Regions from separate parts of the Kosakonia sp. Marseille-Q7440 genome, predicted to be linked through region 1. Evidence: predicted binding sites of a transcription regulator. Region 1 holds the regulator's gene; each other region holds the start of a gene.
What was found. The regulator CRP, encoded in region 1, controls carbon source genes, mostly activating them, when cyclic AMP is high. The targets are predictions, from matches to a motif close to ATGTGANNNNNNTCACAT.

Region 1 (4,071 bases):
GAAGGGATGCAGCGCTTTGCGCAGGCCGTTGCGAGCGTGGTTAACGCGTAAGACGTCGGCGTAGCCAGATGCCGTGATGCGGGCGCTGACGCCATGCCACCGACGAGATGGTGTGCATGGTGCTCAGATGCCCAATAATGCGCTGCAAATGCTGCTCCAGCGTGCTCATTGGGCCGTGGGTCAGCGTCTCCGGTCCTTCCATAACATTCACATCACCGGACTCTCCCGGCCCGTCATACTCCAGCCGCTGCTGACAACGTTGCAGCGCAATTTCACATGATTCGAGATAGCGCTGCGCCAGGTCCGGCGTCAGCATGGTGTGCTCGCGCGCCAGCGTCGTCATGGCGTTAATGTGTTCGACAATAAACTGGCTATGCGTCACCCACAGTTTCATATCGCTCAGATAGCGGCTGTTAAAGCCGGGCTCCTGCATCGCCTGGTTGAGGGAGTTGAACAGGGCGTTGTGCGCCTGATTAACCTGCATACGCTGCCAGGCCAGCGGCGTTGCTTCCGGGTTATTGCTGAGGATCAGGCGAATCGCATCCTGATAGGCCTCCAGCGCATCGTGCGCATTCTGGCGCAGCAGGCCGCTCTGCCACTGCGGCCACAGCCACACCATCCCGCCAAAGGCAATCAGGCAGCCAATCAGCGTATCGACCAGCCGGGCGAGGATAAACTGGTCGCCGTTAAGCGTCAGGATTTGCAAGGTATAGACCGCCGTAATCGTGAAACCGACCGTCGCCCAGCCGTAACTTTTGCGGATAATCAGATAGCTACTCAAGGTGATCATCAGCATCGCAGCGAGGGTAAAACCGAGCGGCACATGAAAGTGCAGCGTCATTCCCGCCACCACCAGCCCGGCCAGCGTGCCGGCGGCACGGTTGACAATGCGTACCCGCGTCGCGCCATAACCGTTCTGCGTCACCACCATCACCGTCATCATGATCCAGTAAGGTTTCGGCAGATTTAATGCGCTGCCCATCAGGCTGGCGATGCTGAGCATGACGCTGATACGCGCCGCATTGCGCAGGGCGGTCGATTTCAGGGACAGATAGCTTTTTAGCGCCGGGATCAGCGGCAGGCGCTCCTGCTTATCCTCCATCAAATCGCGGATGTAGAGCGGGCGCTGGGTGCGCAGCACGCGGGCGATACGGCTGAAGTGCCAGGCGCAAAACTGCCCGACCGGATTATCAGGGTGCTGACGGGCAATTTTTTCCAGCGCACCGACCTGCTTCTCCATGGTGAAGCGGGTCGGATAGCGGTGATAGAGAATGTCATCTGCCAGCACGCGCAGGCGAGCCGCGACGGTTTGCGCATTCCAGCGAATCACCTGCTCGGCGTGGGTGCGCTCGACCAGCTTCTGCACCTTTTCCGGCTGATGCAGGCTGACAGAGATATGCTCCTGCAGATCCAACGCGACCTGAAAGACGCGCAGCAGGCGCTTGTAATCGTTGTTCTGATTGGCCGCCAGCATATGCAGCTGCTGGTAACACTGGCTAATCAGATCCACCGCTTTCTGCTGGCGGTCGAGCAGCGGCGGCAGCGCGGTTTCCGGATCGATGTGTTGGGTTAACAGGCTATATTTCGCTTCGCAATAGTCCGCCAGTTGCCGGTAGAGCAAGCTGAGGGATTCGCGCAGCGGCTGTTCGCGCCATAGCCAGAACCAGAACCAGTTAAACAGCCCGTACCACAGGGTGCCGAGGGTGTAGATCAGCAGCGGCTCCCACACCGGCATGTTTCCGGCGAGGCTGAGAGTAAAAATGGCGGCAATGAGAGATGCGGGAAGTAAGCGGCCATGCAGCGCGCTGATTTCACCTGTCACGCCCAGCAGCAGCGTTAGCACCGTCATGATCACCGGTAGCGGAAGATTTTCCGCCAGCAAAAGCTGCACCGCCAGGCTACAGCCGGCAAACAGCGAGCCGCCGATAATCAGGCGTTTAAAGAAGCGTTTATGCGGGGTATCGAGGCCCGCAATATTGCAGCAGGCGGGAACCAGCGAGAAGAGAAGACCCTGTTGCAGATGGCCGAGCAGCAGCCCAACCGCCACAGGCAGGCATAACACCAGCGTTTGTCGCAGTGCGTAGTTGATTTCGGGGTGATAAATCAGCCTGCGCCACATGGGAAAACAAAAACGGCGCACCGCATGAGCGATGCGCCATTTCGCAGATTAACGCGTACCGTAGACGACGATAGTTTTACCGTGGGCGGAGATCAGGTTTTGATCTTCGAGCATTTTAAGAATGCGGCCAACCGTTTCGCGGGAGCAACCGACGATCTGACCGATCTCCTGACGGGTAATTTTAATTTGCATACCGTCCGGGTGGGTCATGGCGTCCGGCTGTTTTGCCAGGTTCAGCAGAGTCTGTGCAATGCGGCCGGTCACGTCGAGGAACGCCAGGTTACCGACTTTCTCCGAGGTCACCTGCAGGCGACGCGCCATCTGCGAGGAGAGGCGCATCAGAATATCCGGATTCACCTGGATAAGCTGACGGAATTTTTTGTAGGAGATCTCCGCCACTTCACAGGCGGTCTTGGCGCGAACCCAGGCGCTGCGCTCCTGACCTTCTTCAAACAGGCCCAGTTCACCAATAAAATCGCCCTGGTTGAGGTAAGAGAGGATCATCTCTTTACCCTCTTCATCCTTGATGAGCACTGCCACTGAGCCTTTAACGATGTAATACAGCGTTTCCGCTTTTTCACCCTGGTGAATCAGCGTGCTCTTCGACGGGTACTTATGAATATGGCAATGAGACAAGAACCATTCGAGAGTCGGGTCTGTTTGCGGTTTGCCAAGCACCATGCGCGATTATCCTCTGTTATAAGCTGGCTCCAGAAACGGCGTGAATCATTCAGCTTCTGGGGTTGCAATCAAAGCTTCCCAAATCCCGGGAAGTGGACCGTCAGCGACATCTGCGGTCTCTAATGTATGATATCCCTTGCGTACATTCGTAACGTCAATGTTTCTCTGTAGCATGTAGACTGTTTTAGCATAGCTTTTGGCGCCTGTCTCCTGGTGTCTCGCTTCAGCATGACGCAGGTCGCCTTCCGTTGCGCGTTTTGTTATGTACGCGTAATCTGTGAAAAAATTTGCCATACCGGAGTGATGAACATGCAGGCACGAGTGAAATGGGTTGAAGGGTTAACGTTCCTTGGTGAGTCCGCTTCCGGCCACCAAATCCTGATGGATGGCAACTCCGGGGACAAAGCTCCCAGCCCGATGGAGATGGTCTTAATGGCCGCCGGCGGCTGCAGCGCCATTGACGTGGTGTCGATTCTGCAAAAAGGGCGTCATGACGTGACCGACTGCGAAGTGAAGCTGACCTCCGAGCGCCGTGAAGAAGCACCGCGCTACTTTACCCATATCAACCTGCACTTCATCGTCACCGGCAAAGCGCTGAAAGAGGCTGCCGTCTCCCGCGCGGTCGATCTCTCGGCTGAGAAGTACTGCTCCGTGGCGCTGATGCTGGAAAAAGCAGTCAAGATTACCCACTCCTTTGAGGTGATCGAAGCCTGATAAGCCCGCCCGGCGGCGCTTCCCGCCGGGTTATTTAATCTTTTTGCCTTCCATCAGCCGCTGCACCAGCGGCGTCATAATCAGCTCCATCGCCAGCCCCATTTTGCCGCCCGGCACCACCAGCGTATCCATATGCGAGATAAACGATCCCTGCAACATTGCCAGCAGCCACGGATAATCGATCCCCTCCAGATTGCGGAAATGAATCACGACAAAGCTCTCATCAAGAGAAGGAATGCCTTTGGCGGCAAAGGGGTTTGAGGTATCGACGGTGGGAACGCGCTGGAAGTTGAGATGAGTGCGGGAAAACTGCGGCGTGATGTAGTTGATGTAATCTTCCATTGAGCGCACCACCGAATCCATCACTGCTTCCCGGGAGTGACCGCGCTCGCTGGTGTCGCGGATCATCTTCTGGATCCACTCGAGGTTAACGATCGGCACCACGCCCACCAGTAGATCAACATGGCTCGCCACATCATGCTGCGGCGTCACCACACCGCCATGCAGCCCTTCGTAGAACAAAACGTCGGTTGGCTCCGGCAGTGGTTGCCAGGGGG
Region 2 (4,071 bases), on a different contig from region 1:
AGAGGCGGCAAGGCGCTGCCTGAAAGGTGAAGAGGTGTGGTATTCCGACTGGGGATTAGTGACGTCGGGGAAAATTCACGCCCGGTTGACGTGGAACCCTTGGTTTGCATGGCAAAATTCAGTGATGAACGACGTTATCACCGCCGCGCCATGATTGATTCATAGTAGCCGCTGGAACCGCGTAGGCCGGATAAGCGTATGCGCCATCCGGCAATCGGTGCGGCACGTTGCCCCGGTGGAAGCGACCGTAGGCCGGATAAGGCGAAGCCGCCATCCGGCAATGGGTCTGGCATATGGCATTTTGTGGAACGGTTCCGTTCACCAGGCGTTCGGGAGTTTCATTAATCTCTTATGCGGTGAACGGGACAAGGGAAGCGGCCGCGCTCCCCTTGTCAATCCCCGCGGCCCCGCGAGGAAATCGGTGCTGCGCACTGCGCTCACCTCCCGCGTGCCTGACTGCGGCCGGCTCGACTCGACTTGCTCGCCCGTTCCGGGACTCGCTCCCTGTCTCGGTTCGCCTCTGTCCGCCATCCATGGCGTCCAGACCTTGTCATTCACGCTTCGGTTCGCCGATTTCAGCGGGGGTCAACACCGTCGCTGTAAGATAGGTGTCGAATGAAAAACCGTTGCTGCTGAAACCGCGTAGGCCGGATAAGGCGTAGCCGCCATCCGGCAATGGTGCCGCGGAGATAATGCCGGATGGCGCGTTACACGCTTATCCGGCCTACACGGTTCCAGAACGATCACACTGGTTCGCTCTGCTCCTCGAGCTGCACCGGCCAGCGGCGGAAAATCACCACCGCCCACACCAGCGCGGCAATCGCCGGGACGGCACCGGCATAACCGATGGTATTCATCGACCAGTGCAGGCTAACCTGATTGCCCACCAGCGCGCCTGCGCCGATACCGATATTGAAAATCCCGGAAAAGAGCGCCATCGCCACGTCGGTCGCATCCGGTGCCAGCGCCAGCACTTTCACCTGCATACCAAGGCCGATAATCATAATCGCCACACCCCAAAACAGGCTCAGCACGGCGAGATAGCTTTCGCTCCCGGCAGCGGGAAGTAGCATCACCAGCGAAATCACCAGCAGCCCGATGGCGCTGCACACCAGCCCGGAGGCGTGCCGGTTGCCGAGCTTACCGAACAGCACGCTGCCAATAATCCCCGCACCGCCAAGCAACAGCAGCAGAATAGTTGCGAAATTGGCGCTAAAGCCCGCTACATTCTGCACAAACGGCTCAATATAGCTGTACGCCGTGTAATGGGCGGTGACCACCACCGCCGTCAGCACATAGATGCTGACCAGCGCCGGGCGACGAAACAGCAGCGGCAGGCTTTTCAGCGAGCCGGAGTGCTCGCTGTTGAGCGTCGGCAGCAATTTGACCAGGCAAATCAGCGTCACCAGCGCGCCCATACCAATCACAAAGAAGGTGGTGCGCCAGCCAAAGTACTGCCCGACGATGCGGCCAATCGGCAAGCCGAGCACCATCGCCAGCGCGGTGCCGGTGGCAAGCAGGCTTAACGCCTGGGCGCGTTTTCCCGCCGGAGCCAGGCGGATCGCCAGTGAAGCGGTGATCGACCAGAAGATGGCATGCGCAAAGGCAATACCGATACGGCTGATCACCAGCACCTCGAAATTCCACGCCAGGAAGGAGAGAACATGGCTGGCGATAAACAGCACAAACAGCGCAATCAGCAGTTTTCGCCGCTCAATATGGCTGGTCAGCAGCATAAAGGGCAGCGACATCAGCGCCACCACCCAGGCGTAGATGGTCAGCATAATCCCGACCTGCGGGGTCTCCATATCGAAGCTCTGGGCGATATCAGAGAGCAACCCCACCGGCACAAATTCGGTGGTGTTGAAAATAAAAGCGGCAACGGCAAGCGTAACCACCCGTAGCCACGCGACTTTACGTGAAACAGTATTCGTCATCATAAGAGTGCTTTGGGTTGGTTGGAGGGAAGAAGAGGCGAAGATCTTAATGCTTTTGCTGGCGGAAAGACAAACTTTTTGTGATGTAGATCTCATTTTTCATTCAGCAAAAAAATAGCGGTTGCGCCGCTGAAATTTTGCCGTCAGAACAAAAGAAAAGATGAGGAAAAACAATGCAAACAATTGACTTCTATCTGGTCGATGCCTTCAGCGACCATACCTTCGGCGGTAACGCCGCCGCGGTCTGTCCGCTCACCGAATGGCTGGCGGACGATCTGTTACTGAAAATGGCGCAGCAGCATAACCAATCGGAAACCGCTTTTTTTGTGCGCAACGACAGCGGTTTCGAGCTGCGCTGGTTCACCACGCAGGATGAGATCAACCTCTGCGGTCACGCGACGCTTGCCGCCGCTCACGTTATCTTCGAATACCTCGATTATCCAGAGACTGAGATCCGCTTCAGCACCCGTTTTGTCGGCGAGTTAACCGTTGCGCGCAACGGCGACTGGCTGACCCTCAATTTCCCGGCATGGGCAACCCAGATTGTTGAAAATCCGCCGCCGCTGCTGCTGGAAACGCTGGGCATTGCGCAGGCGCAGGCGGTGTATGAAGGGCGCGATTACATGGTCGTGCTGGAGAACCAGGCGCAGGTCGAAGCCTTACAGCCCGATATCGCCGCCATGAAACCGCTGGGAAAAATGGTCTGCGTCACGGCACCGGGAGAGGAGTATGACTTTGTCAGCCGCTTCTTCTGCCCGGGCGAGTCGGTAGCCGAAGATCCGGTTACCGGTTCGTCGCACAGCATGCTGATCCCCTACTGGGGCGAGAAGCTCGGCAAAACGGTGATGCAGGCGCGCCAGGTCTCCGCGCGCGGCGGCGATCTGCGCTGCGAGTGGCGGGGCGATCGGGTGTTGATTGGTGGCCAGGCGACGCTCTATTTAATCGGCAAAGTCTATTTGCGCTAGCACAATGACCGGGGGCGATAGCGCCCCCGCAGCGCGCTTATTACGGCAAGCGCGCGATATTGGTTTTGATCACCTCAACAGAGTGGTTGAACTTCGCCACTTCGTCCTCGGTTAAGTGCAGTTCGATAATCTGCTCCACGCCGCTGTGGGTCAGCACCGCCGGCACGCCAATTGCCACATTGTGCGCGCCATACTCCCCGTCAAGAATGCAGGAGATCGCCAGCGCGCGGTGGCTACCGGTAAAGATATTGCGGCAGATCTCGGCAATCGTGCCGGCAATACCATATTCGGTGCAGCCTTTGCGGGCAAAGATCTCAAAGCCGTGGCGGCGCACGCGATCCGCCAGCGCATCCGCATCCAGCGGCTGGCCGGTCTTTTGTTGATAGACGTCGGCGATGGGCGAGCCATAAATCGATGAGTGCGACCACACCGGGAACTGCGTATCGCCATGTTCGCCCATAATAAATGCGTCAATGCTCTGCGCGCCGATATCCAGCGCCTGCGCCAGCAGACGGCGAAGACGCGTTGTGTCGAGCCAGACGCCGGTACCGATCACCTGGTTGCGCGGCAGGCCGGAGAGGGACCACACCTGCCAGGTAATGATGTCGCAAGGGTTGGTCGCCACCAGAAAAATGCCGTTAAAGCCGTATGCCATCATGGTGGGCACAATGTTTTTAACAATGCGCGCGGTGTTGCCAAGCTCATCCAGCCGCGTCTGGCCAGGCTTCAGCGCGCCACCGGAAACGGTAATTACCGCGATATCAACATCCGCGCACGCCTCGATGGAGCGGGTGGAGATAGACATCATCCCCGGCATAAACGCGGCGGCATCCGCCAGATCCTGCGCGTGTCCCTCTACGCGCGGGGCGTTAACATCCACCAGGATCAGCTCTTCACAAATGTTCTGGTTTAAAAGAGCGTAAGCGGCAGATGCACCAACATTACCGGTGCCGATAATCATCACTTTGCGAGCTTTTGTATTCATGGCGATTCCCTTGTCAGAATATTCTCTTGCGTAAAGTACAGCCTGTTATTGCTGGCGTGCAATATTGTCGCGAATCTATAGGTTATTCATATGAGTTAAGCGGCGGAATTTTCGCTAATTTAACAACGTGATAACTATAAGGAGCCGCTATGTACCGTATTGTTGATGCCACCGCGACGCAGCC
Region 3 (4,071 bases), on a different contig from region 1:
CAGCATCGGCTCCATGCAGCGTAGCAGATGAAGCAGGACTACATTATGTGCCGCTTCCGTTACGGCGATTTGATACTGCACGACCGCGCTCGACTCCGCGTCCAGATCGCCCGACTGTTGAGCCAGCTCGATAGCGCGATGCAGCTCGCCAATCCGCACTTTGTCTTCGTCGGTGCTGCGAAGCGCCGCGTAATAAGCAGCGATACCTTCCAGTGCATGGCGCGTTTCGAGAAGATCAAATTGGGATTCGGGATGATCGGTCAGAAGCTCGACCAGCGGATCGCTGAAGCTCTGCCACAGACTGCTTTGGACAAAGGTCCCGCCACCCTGGCGACGTAGGAGCAGGCCTTTCGCTTCGAGACGCTGGATGGCCTCGCGCAGTGAAGGACGAGAAACGTCGAACTGTTTGGCCAGTTCGCGCTCTGGAGGAAGTTTTTCACCGGGACGGAGTGTGCCCTCGAGAATTAAAAACTCCAGTTGCTGCTCAATCACATCGGAAAGTTTAGGTTGGCGGATTTTGCTGTAGGCCATTGTTCCCTGTCTCTGCCACTCGCCCGGAGTAAATTGGTCTTACCAATTTCATAGTGTTGACGCTAAAGTAACAAAGTATTCACCTTCTGTCCATACAGGTTTTGATTGAAATCAGGAAAGCACGCACATTTTAACAACCAAACAGAAATGGCGTTTCAAAGATGTAACCTTACGCAAATGACTCGTTTACCCCTTAAGAGTGAGTTTTAACTTTCCCGAAACGCAAATTGCTGAATTTGAACCGATTCAGTTGTTCAATAGATGATTTTTTATTCACTTCTTATGAATAAAAAGAGGGATGTTTTCCGATGAGGGGGTAAGAGGGTTATTTGCCGGCGCTCTTTTTTTCGTCAGCTCGTCATGTCCGCGTCATAAAGCAGATGCATTCCCTTTCGCTTACCACTATTCTTTGGCATGCGAAAGGTCTTAACTCAAAATTACCCTGCCGCTTCGTAAAGCAAAAAATACATATAAATGGAACTTATTCATTACACGCTCAAACATAGCGTAAACATAATAACCACACACGAGGTTTCATAATGGAAGGTCAACAGCACGGCGATCAGCTAAAGCGCGGCCTTAAGAACCGCCATATACAGCTTATCGCGCTGGGCGGTGCTATTGGGACTGGGCTGTTTCTGGGCAGCGCGTCAGTCATCCAGTCGGCCGGTCCCGGCATTATTCTCGGCTACGCCATTGCCGGTTTTATCGCGTTTCTGATTATGCGCCAGCTCGGTGAGATGGTGGTCGAAGAGCCCGTTGCCGGCTCCTTCAGCCATTTCGCTTACAAATACTGGGGCAGTTTTGCCGGTTTCGCCTCCGGCTGGAACTACTGGGTGCTCTACGTGCTGGTCGCCATGGCCGAACTGACGGCGGTCGGTAAATATGTCCAGTTCTGGTGGCCGGAAATTCCTACCTGGGCTTCCGCTGCCGTCTTCTTTGTCGTTATCAACGCCATCAACCTGACCAACGTAAAAGTGTTCGGCGAGATGGAGTTCTGGTTTGCCATTATCAAAGTGGTGGCCGTGGTGGCGATGATCCTCTTCGGCGGCTGGCTGCTGTTTAGCGACAGCGCAGGCCCGCAGGCGACGGTTCGCAACTTATGGGAACAGGGCGGCTTCCTGCCGCACGGCATCGGCGGCCTGGTAATGATGATGGCGATCATCATGTTCTCCTTCGGCGGGCTGGAGCTGGTCGGTATCACCGCGGCGGAAGCGGATAACCCGGAGCAGAGCATTCCCAAAGCAACCAACCAGGTTATCTACCGCATCCTGATCTTCTATATCGGCTCGCTGGCGGTGCTGCTCTCCCTGCTGCCGTGGACCCGCGTAACGGCTGACACCAGCCCGTTTGTACTGATCTTCCATGAACTTGGCGATTCCTTTGTAGCCAATGCGCTGAATATCGTGGTGCTGACGGCGGCGCTGTCGGTCTACAACAGCTGCGTTTACTGCAACAGCCGCATGCTGTTTGGCCTGGCAAAACAGGGCAACGCGCCGAAAATGCTGCAAAAAACCGACAAGCGCGGCGTGCCGGTAAACACCATCCTCGTCTCTGCACTCTTCACCGCGCTCTGCGTGCTGATTAACTACCTCGCACCGGAATCCGCCTTTGGGCTGCTGATGGCGCTGGTGGTCTCCGCGCTGGTGATTAACTGGGCGATGATCAGCCTCGCGCACATGCGTTTTCGTCGTGCGAAGCAGCAACAGGGCGTGAAACCGCGCTTCCCGGCGCTCTTCTACCCGCTGGGGAACTGGATCTGCCTGATCTTTATGGCGGCGGTGCTGGTTATCATGGTGATGACGCCGGGTATGGCGATCTCCGTGTGGCTTATCCCGGTGTGGATTGCCATTCTTGGCGTCGGCTACCTGGTACGACAGAAAAATGCAAAAGCGGTGAAAGCACACTAATCCCCTTCTGCCCTCCCCTCTCCCGCCCGGGAGAGGGTTGTTAAACCAATGTTATCTTCCTCACACTTTCCTTTACGTAGCCATTTTGTCCATCTCTGCGGCGTGATCCTGCTACGCAAATAAAAATTTACGGGCGAATAATCGAACTCATACCTCAGAGGGAGACCCGTCGATGGACACCAATAAACTGTCTGTTAAAGAGAAGATTGGTTATGGCATGGGCGACGCCGGATGCAACATCATCTTTGGCGCTATCATGCTGTTTGTGAACTATTTTTACACCGATATCTTCGGTCTGGCTCCCGCGCTGGTCGGCGTGCTGCTGCTGTCGATTCGCGTTATTGATGCCATCACCGACCCGTTAATGGGCGCGCTGGCCGACCGCACGCAAAGCAAATATGGCCGTTTTCGCCCGTGGCTACTGTGGATTGCGGTGCCTTACGCGGTCTTTAGCGTGCTGATGTTTACCACGCCGGAGTGGACCTACAGCAGCAAAGTTATCTATGCCTTTGTCACCTACTTCCTGCTCTCCCTCACCTATACCGCCATCAATATTCCCTACTGCTCACTGGGTGGCGTTATCACCAACGATCCGAAAGAGCGCGTGGCCTGCCAGTCTTACCGCTTTGTGATGGTTGGTATCGCGACGCTGCTGCTGTCGCTGACGCTGCTGCCAATGGCGGAGTGGTTCGGCGGCGCGGATAAAGCCAAGGGCTACCAGATGGCGATGACGGTGCTGGCATTTATCGGCATGTGTATGTTCCTGTACTGCTTTGCTACTGTGCGCGAGCGTGTGCGCCCGGCGGTGCCGACCAATGACGATCTGAAGAAAGATTTCAAGGACGTATGGAAGAACGATCAGTGGGTGCGCATTCTGCTGCTGACGCTGTGCAACGTCTGCCCCGGCTTTATCCGTATGGCCGCCACCATGTACTACGTCACCTGGGTGATGCAGGAGAGCACCCACTTCGCCACGCTGTTTATCAGCCTCGGCGTGGTCGGCATGATGTTCGGTAGCATGCTGGCAAAAGTGCTGACCGACCGCTGGTGCAAACTGAAAGTCTTCTTCTGGACCAATATCGCGCTGGCGATTTTTTCCTGCGGCTTCTACTTCCTCGACCCGCGCGCGACGGTGATGATTGCGGTGCTCTACTTCCTGCTCAACATCCTGCACCAGATCCCCTCCCCGCTGCACTGGTCGCTGATGGCCGATGTCGATGATTACGGCGAGTGGAAAACCGGCAAACGTATCACCGGCATCAGCTTTTCCGGCAACCTCTTCTTCCTGAAAGTCGGGCTGGCGGTAGCGGGCGCGATGGTTGGTTTCCTGCTCTCCTGGTATGGCTACGATGCCGGTGCCAAACAGCAGAGCGCCAGCGCCATCAACGGCATTATGCTGCTGTTTACGGTGATCCCGGGCGTCGGATATCTCATCACCGCAGGCGTGGTTCGTCTGCTGAAAGTAGACCGTGAATTGATGAAACAGATCCAGGCGGATCTGGAAAAACGCCGCATTAACTACCACGAACTGAGCGACAGCCAGAGCGTACCGGCGGCGAAAAACGTAAGGAATGCATAATGAAAACCTGGCCGAACCCCTTTATTGAACAGCGCGCAGACCCGTTTATTC
Region 4 (4,071 bases), 240 kb from region 1:
CTCGATCAGGGTGGTTTTGCCGTGGTCAACATGCCCGGCAGTGGCAATAATCATTTCAGCAATATCTCCAGCAAGCGGGATTCATCATCAAGACAGCGGCAGTCGAGCCACAGACGGCCCTCATAGATACGGCCAATCACCGGCTGCGGCAGCGCGCGCCACTCGCTTGCCAGCGCTTCCAGCCGACGGCCGCTGCCGTCATGCGGGGTAAAGGTTAGCGCCGCGCCCGGCAGCCGCTCGACGGGCAGCGATCCGCTGCCAATTTGCGACAGACAGGGCTCGACGCGCAGCGCAAACTCGCTGTAGCGGGCGGTAAGCGCGTCGCATAAGCGCTGGGCCTGGTCACGGATTTCCGCCTGTGGGCGGGTGAGATAGCGCAACGTCGGCAGATTTTGCGTCAGTTTTTCCGGGTGCAGATAGAGGCGCAACGTCGCTTCCAGCGCCGCGAGGGTCATTTTATCCGCCCGCAGCGCGCGTTTTAGCGGGTGGTGCTGAAGCTGTTCAATCAACGCTTTTTTACCAACGATAATCCCCGCCTGCGGCCCACCGAGTAGCTTATCGCCGGAGAAGCTCACCAGGCTGACGCCCGCAGCGATAAGCGCCTGCGGCATCGGCTCTTTTGGTAAACCGTAGAGGCTTAAATCGACCAGCGAGCCGCTGCCGAGATCGACAATCACCGGCAGGTCGGCTTCCTGCGCCAGTTCCACCAGCTCGGCTTCCTCCACCGCTTTGGTAAAGCCTGCAATGTGGTAGTTACTGATGTGGACTTTCATCAACGACGCGGTATTGGCATTGATCGCCTGGCGGTAATCTTTGGCGTGGGTGCGGTTGGTGGTGCCCACTTCATGCAAAATGCAGCCCGCCTGGCGCATCACATCAGGAATGCGAAACGCGCCGCCAATCTCCACCAGCTCGCCGCGCGATACCACCACTTCACCACCGGATGACGTTGCCGCCAGCATCAGCAGCACCGCCGCGGCATTGTTGTTGACGATGCAGGCATCTTCCGCGCCGGTTAACTGGCAGAGCAGCGCCGCAATGGCGCGATCGCGATGACCGCGCCCGGCACCGTCGAGATCGTACTCCAGCGTTACCGCCGAGCCCATCGCCGTCGTCACCGCATCAATGGCCGCCTGCGACTGCACCGCGCGCCCGAGGTTGGTATGCAGCACCGTGCCGCTGAGGTTAAACACCGAACGCAACGCGCCACTGTTTTCCTGCTCCAGGTGCTGTAACGCGGCCTGCGCCCAGTTTTCACACCAGGCAGGCAAGCGCCGGGCGTCACGGATCTCTGCGCGCGCTTCATCCTGCAAATGACGCAGGGTTTGCGTGACGCGGCTGTGGCCATACGTGGTTAACAGCGATGCGAACGCCTCATCACGTAACAGGCGATCGGTCGAAGGAATCTGGCTGTAAAGAGTTGTCATGAAAAGGCCCGGCTGTGGAGTTACCCCTCCCGTCAGGGGTGTTGACGTGAGGGGGATTGTACAGCGATTTTCTCAGGCGGGCATAACACGGATCACGCCTTGGGCGGTTCCGTGCGGGCAAAGCTTTCACGCTGGAAGAGATTTTCCACCAGCTTCACCAGCAACGGGCGATTGACGTTCCAGCCCGGCGAGACGCGGCGGAAGTTGAGGTAGCTGATGGCGCAGGCAATCGCGATGGTTGCAAGATTAAGCGTATCGACACCGAGTTCGCCCTCTTGCAGGCACTTCTCCAGCGCATCCAGACCGCGAGAGACTTTTTCCCGCTGGCGCAGCAGTTCCGCCTGCGACTGCTGCTCTACGGGGCGGGCTAATTCACGCACCGAGACCAGCGCAGCGTCCATAATGCCGTCGGCCAGCGCTTCCAGCTGGCGGATTTTCAGCGCCGCCTTAGCATCGTCCGGCAGCATCGGCGGCTCTGCATCCAGCAGGTCAATGTATTGCGCAATGATCGGCGAGTCGTACCACACTTCTCCCTCATCGGTGACCAGCGCCGGTACTTTGCCGAGCGGATTGTAGTGACCGACGCCGCTGTCGGCGCTGTAGGGCTGCTCATTGATAAATTCAAAGGTGATGCCTTTTTCCAGCAGTATGACGGAGATTTTGCGTACAAACGGGCTGGTATAGCTGCCGATCAGTTTCATTGCCGTGTCCTTTTGAAATTTGCCGCAGGGATAAAAAAGAGTGTACGTCACGTGCGGGGGTTGTACAGCGAACCTCTTTACATCGCCCGGCATTAATAAAATAGTCCTTTTAACCCGTGCTGGAATGTCAGGCCGCGAAAACCAGGAACCTCTTACTGAAAAAAAGAGCCTCTCTTAAAGCATAAAAGGCGCGCGTTGCGTTCATCACCGTGTCAATTTCTTATGCCAGCATCATTACCACCTGGATGATGAAAGGGAGTTACATCTTTGGGCTGGTGAAAAGACGCACTTTGCGGTCGATCACGTTCGGAATTTTCCGAGGAAAATATCTTGTGATTGATGTCACAAATTACTAACAAACCTTCGGCAAATAAATGTGACATAACTCACATTTAATGCCCGATGCCGCACAAATTCTGCGCACTGTTCTTTTTTTACACTCATTTTTTGTGACGAAAATCACTGTTAATGGTGGATAACCCCTCTCTTCATCGTGATCGAGATCACATAAAAGTGTGTCATCTGGACAGGTTAACGATTCGGTGCCAGATTCCGCATCACAGACAATTCAGGTCCGGCTACCTCTGCCGCCACATTAACAATAAACCTCGGGCTTCCGGCCTGTGCGCTAGCAAACATAAGAAGGGGTGTTCTATGTCATCCGATATCAAGATCAAGGTGCAAAGCTTTGGTCGTTTCCTGAGCAATATGGTGATGCCGAATATCGGCGCCTTTATCGCGTGGGGGATTATCACCGCCCTGTTTATTCCGACAGGATGGTTACCTAACGAGACGCTGGCGAAACTCGTCGGCCCTATGATTACCTACCTGCTGCCACTGCTGATCGGCTTTACCGGCGGTCGCCTGGTAGGCGGCGATCGCGGCGGCGTGGTCGGTGCTATCACCACCATGGGCGTGATCGTAGGCGCGGATATGCCGATGTTCCTCGGCGCGATGATTGCAGGCCCGCTGGGCGGCTACTGCATCAAGAAATTTGACGCGGCCGTCGACGGTAAGATCAAGTCCGGTTTCGAAATGCTGGTGAACAACTTCTCCGCTGGCATCATCGGGATGATCCTCGCCATTCTGGCGTTCCTGGCGATTGGCCCGGCGGTGGAAGTGCTCTCGAAAGCGCTCGCCGCAGGCGTGAACTTTATGGTGGTTCACGACATGCTGCCGCTGGCCTCTATCTTCGTTGAGCCGGCGAAAATCCTCTTCCTTAACAACGCCATCAACCACGGCATCTTCTCGCCGCTGGGTATTCAGCAGTCCCATGAGATCGGCAAGTCCATCTTCTTCCTGATTGAAGCGAACCCGGGCCCGGGTATGGGTATCCTGCTGGCGTATATGTTTTTCGGTCGCGGCAGCGCGAAGCAGTCTGCGGGCGGCGCGGCGATTATTCACTTCCTCGGCGGGATCCATGAGATTTACTTCCCGTACGTGCTGATGAACCCGCGTCTGCTGATTGCGGTGATCCTCGGCGGTATGACCGGCGTCTTTACCCTGAGCGTGCTGAACGGCGGCCTGGTCTCTCCGGCTTCTCCTGGCTCTATCCTCGCGGTACTGGCGATGACGCCAAAAGGTGCCTACTTCGCTAACCTCGCGGCGATTTTCGCAGCCATGATTGTCTCCTTCGTTATCGCGGCAATCCTGCTGAAAACCAGCAAAGTGAAAGAGGAAGAGGACGATATCGAAGCGGCAACCCGCCGTATGCAGGATATGAAAGCTGAGTCCAAAGGCGCTACTACTGCGCAGGGGACAAAAGATGTCACTAACGATCTGAGCCACGTGCGCAAAATCATCGTCGCATGTGATGCCGGAATGGGCTCCAGCGCCATGGGCGCAGGTGTGCTGCGTAAGAAAGTGCAGGATGCGGGCCTGACCAACATCTCTGTTACCAACAGTGCGATTAACAGCCTGCCGTCTGATGTCGATCTGGTGAT

Region 2: the regulator CRP is predicted to act here: its motif matches at 2,016-2,033, upstream of ACWPW2_RS09010 (sugar transporter).
Region 3: the regulator CRP is predicted to act here: its motif matches at 2,490-2,507, upstream of ACWPW2_RS02655 (glycoside-pentoside-hexuronide (GPH):cation symporter).
Region 4: the regulator CRP is predicted to act here: its motif matches at 2,503-2,520, upstream of ACWPW2_RS15275 (PTS mannitol transporter subunit IICBA).

Annotation. Positions count from the first base shown of each region.
Region 1 is NZ_CBCPLT010000002.1:534,565-538,635, forward strand. Features, by position in the region: gene argD (bifunctional acetylornithine/succinyldiaminopimelate transaminase) at 1-51, shown strand, start outside; gene ACWPW2_RS16345 (YccS/YhfK family putative transporter) at 41-2,119, opposite strand; gene crp (cAMP-activated global transcriptional regulator CRP) at 2,168-2,800, opposite strand; gene ACWPW2_RS16355 (OsmC family protein) at 3,110-3,514, shown strand; gene ACWPW2_RS16360 (phosphoribulokinase) at 3,545-4,071, opposite strand, start outside.
Region 2 is NZ_CBCPLT010000001.1:1,938,666-1,942,736, forward strand. Features, by position in the region: gene ACWPW2_RS09005 (alpha/beta hydrolase) at 1-154, shown strand, start outside; gene ACWPW2_RS09010 (sugar transporter) at 744-1,940, opposite strand; gene ACWPW2_RS09015 (PhzF family phenazine biosynthesis protein) at 2,111-2,902, shown strand; gene ACWPW2_RS09020 (L-lactate dehydrogenase) at 2,943-3,887, opposite strand; gene ACWPW2_RS09025 (GNAT family N-acetyltransferase) at 4,037-4,071, shown strand, end outside.
Region 3 is NZ_CBCPLT010000001.1:592,307-596,377, reverse strand. Features, by position in the region: gene pdhR (pyruvate dehydrogenase complex transcriptional repressor PdhR) at 1-531, opposite strand, end outside; gene aroP (aromatic amino acid transporter AroP) at 1,071-2,441, shown strand; gene ACWPW2_RS02655 (glycoside-pentoside-hexuronide (GPH):cation symporter) at 2,614-4,020, shown strand; gene ACWPW2_RS02650 (glycoside hydrolase family 43 protein) at 4,020-4,071, shown strand, end outside.
Region 4 is NZ_CBCPLT010000002.1:291,995-296,065, reverse strand. Features, by position in the region: gene selB (selenocysteine-specific translation elongation factor) at 1-54, opposite strand, end outside; gene selA (L-seryl-tRNA(Sec) selenium transferase) at 51-1,427, opposite strand; gene ACWPW2_RS15280 (glutathione S-transferase) at 1,520-2,128, opposite strand; gene ACWPW2_RS15275 (PTS mannitol transporter subunit IICBA) at 2,783-4,071, shown strand, end outside.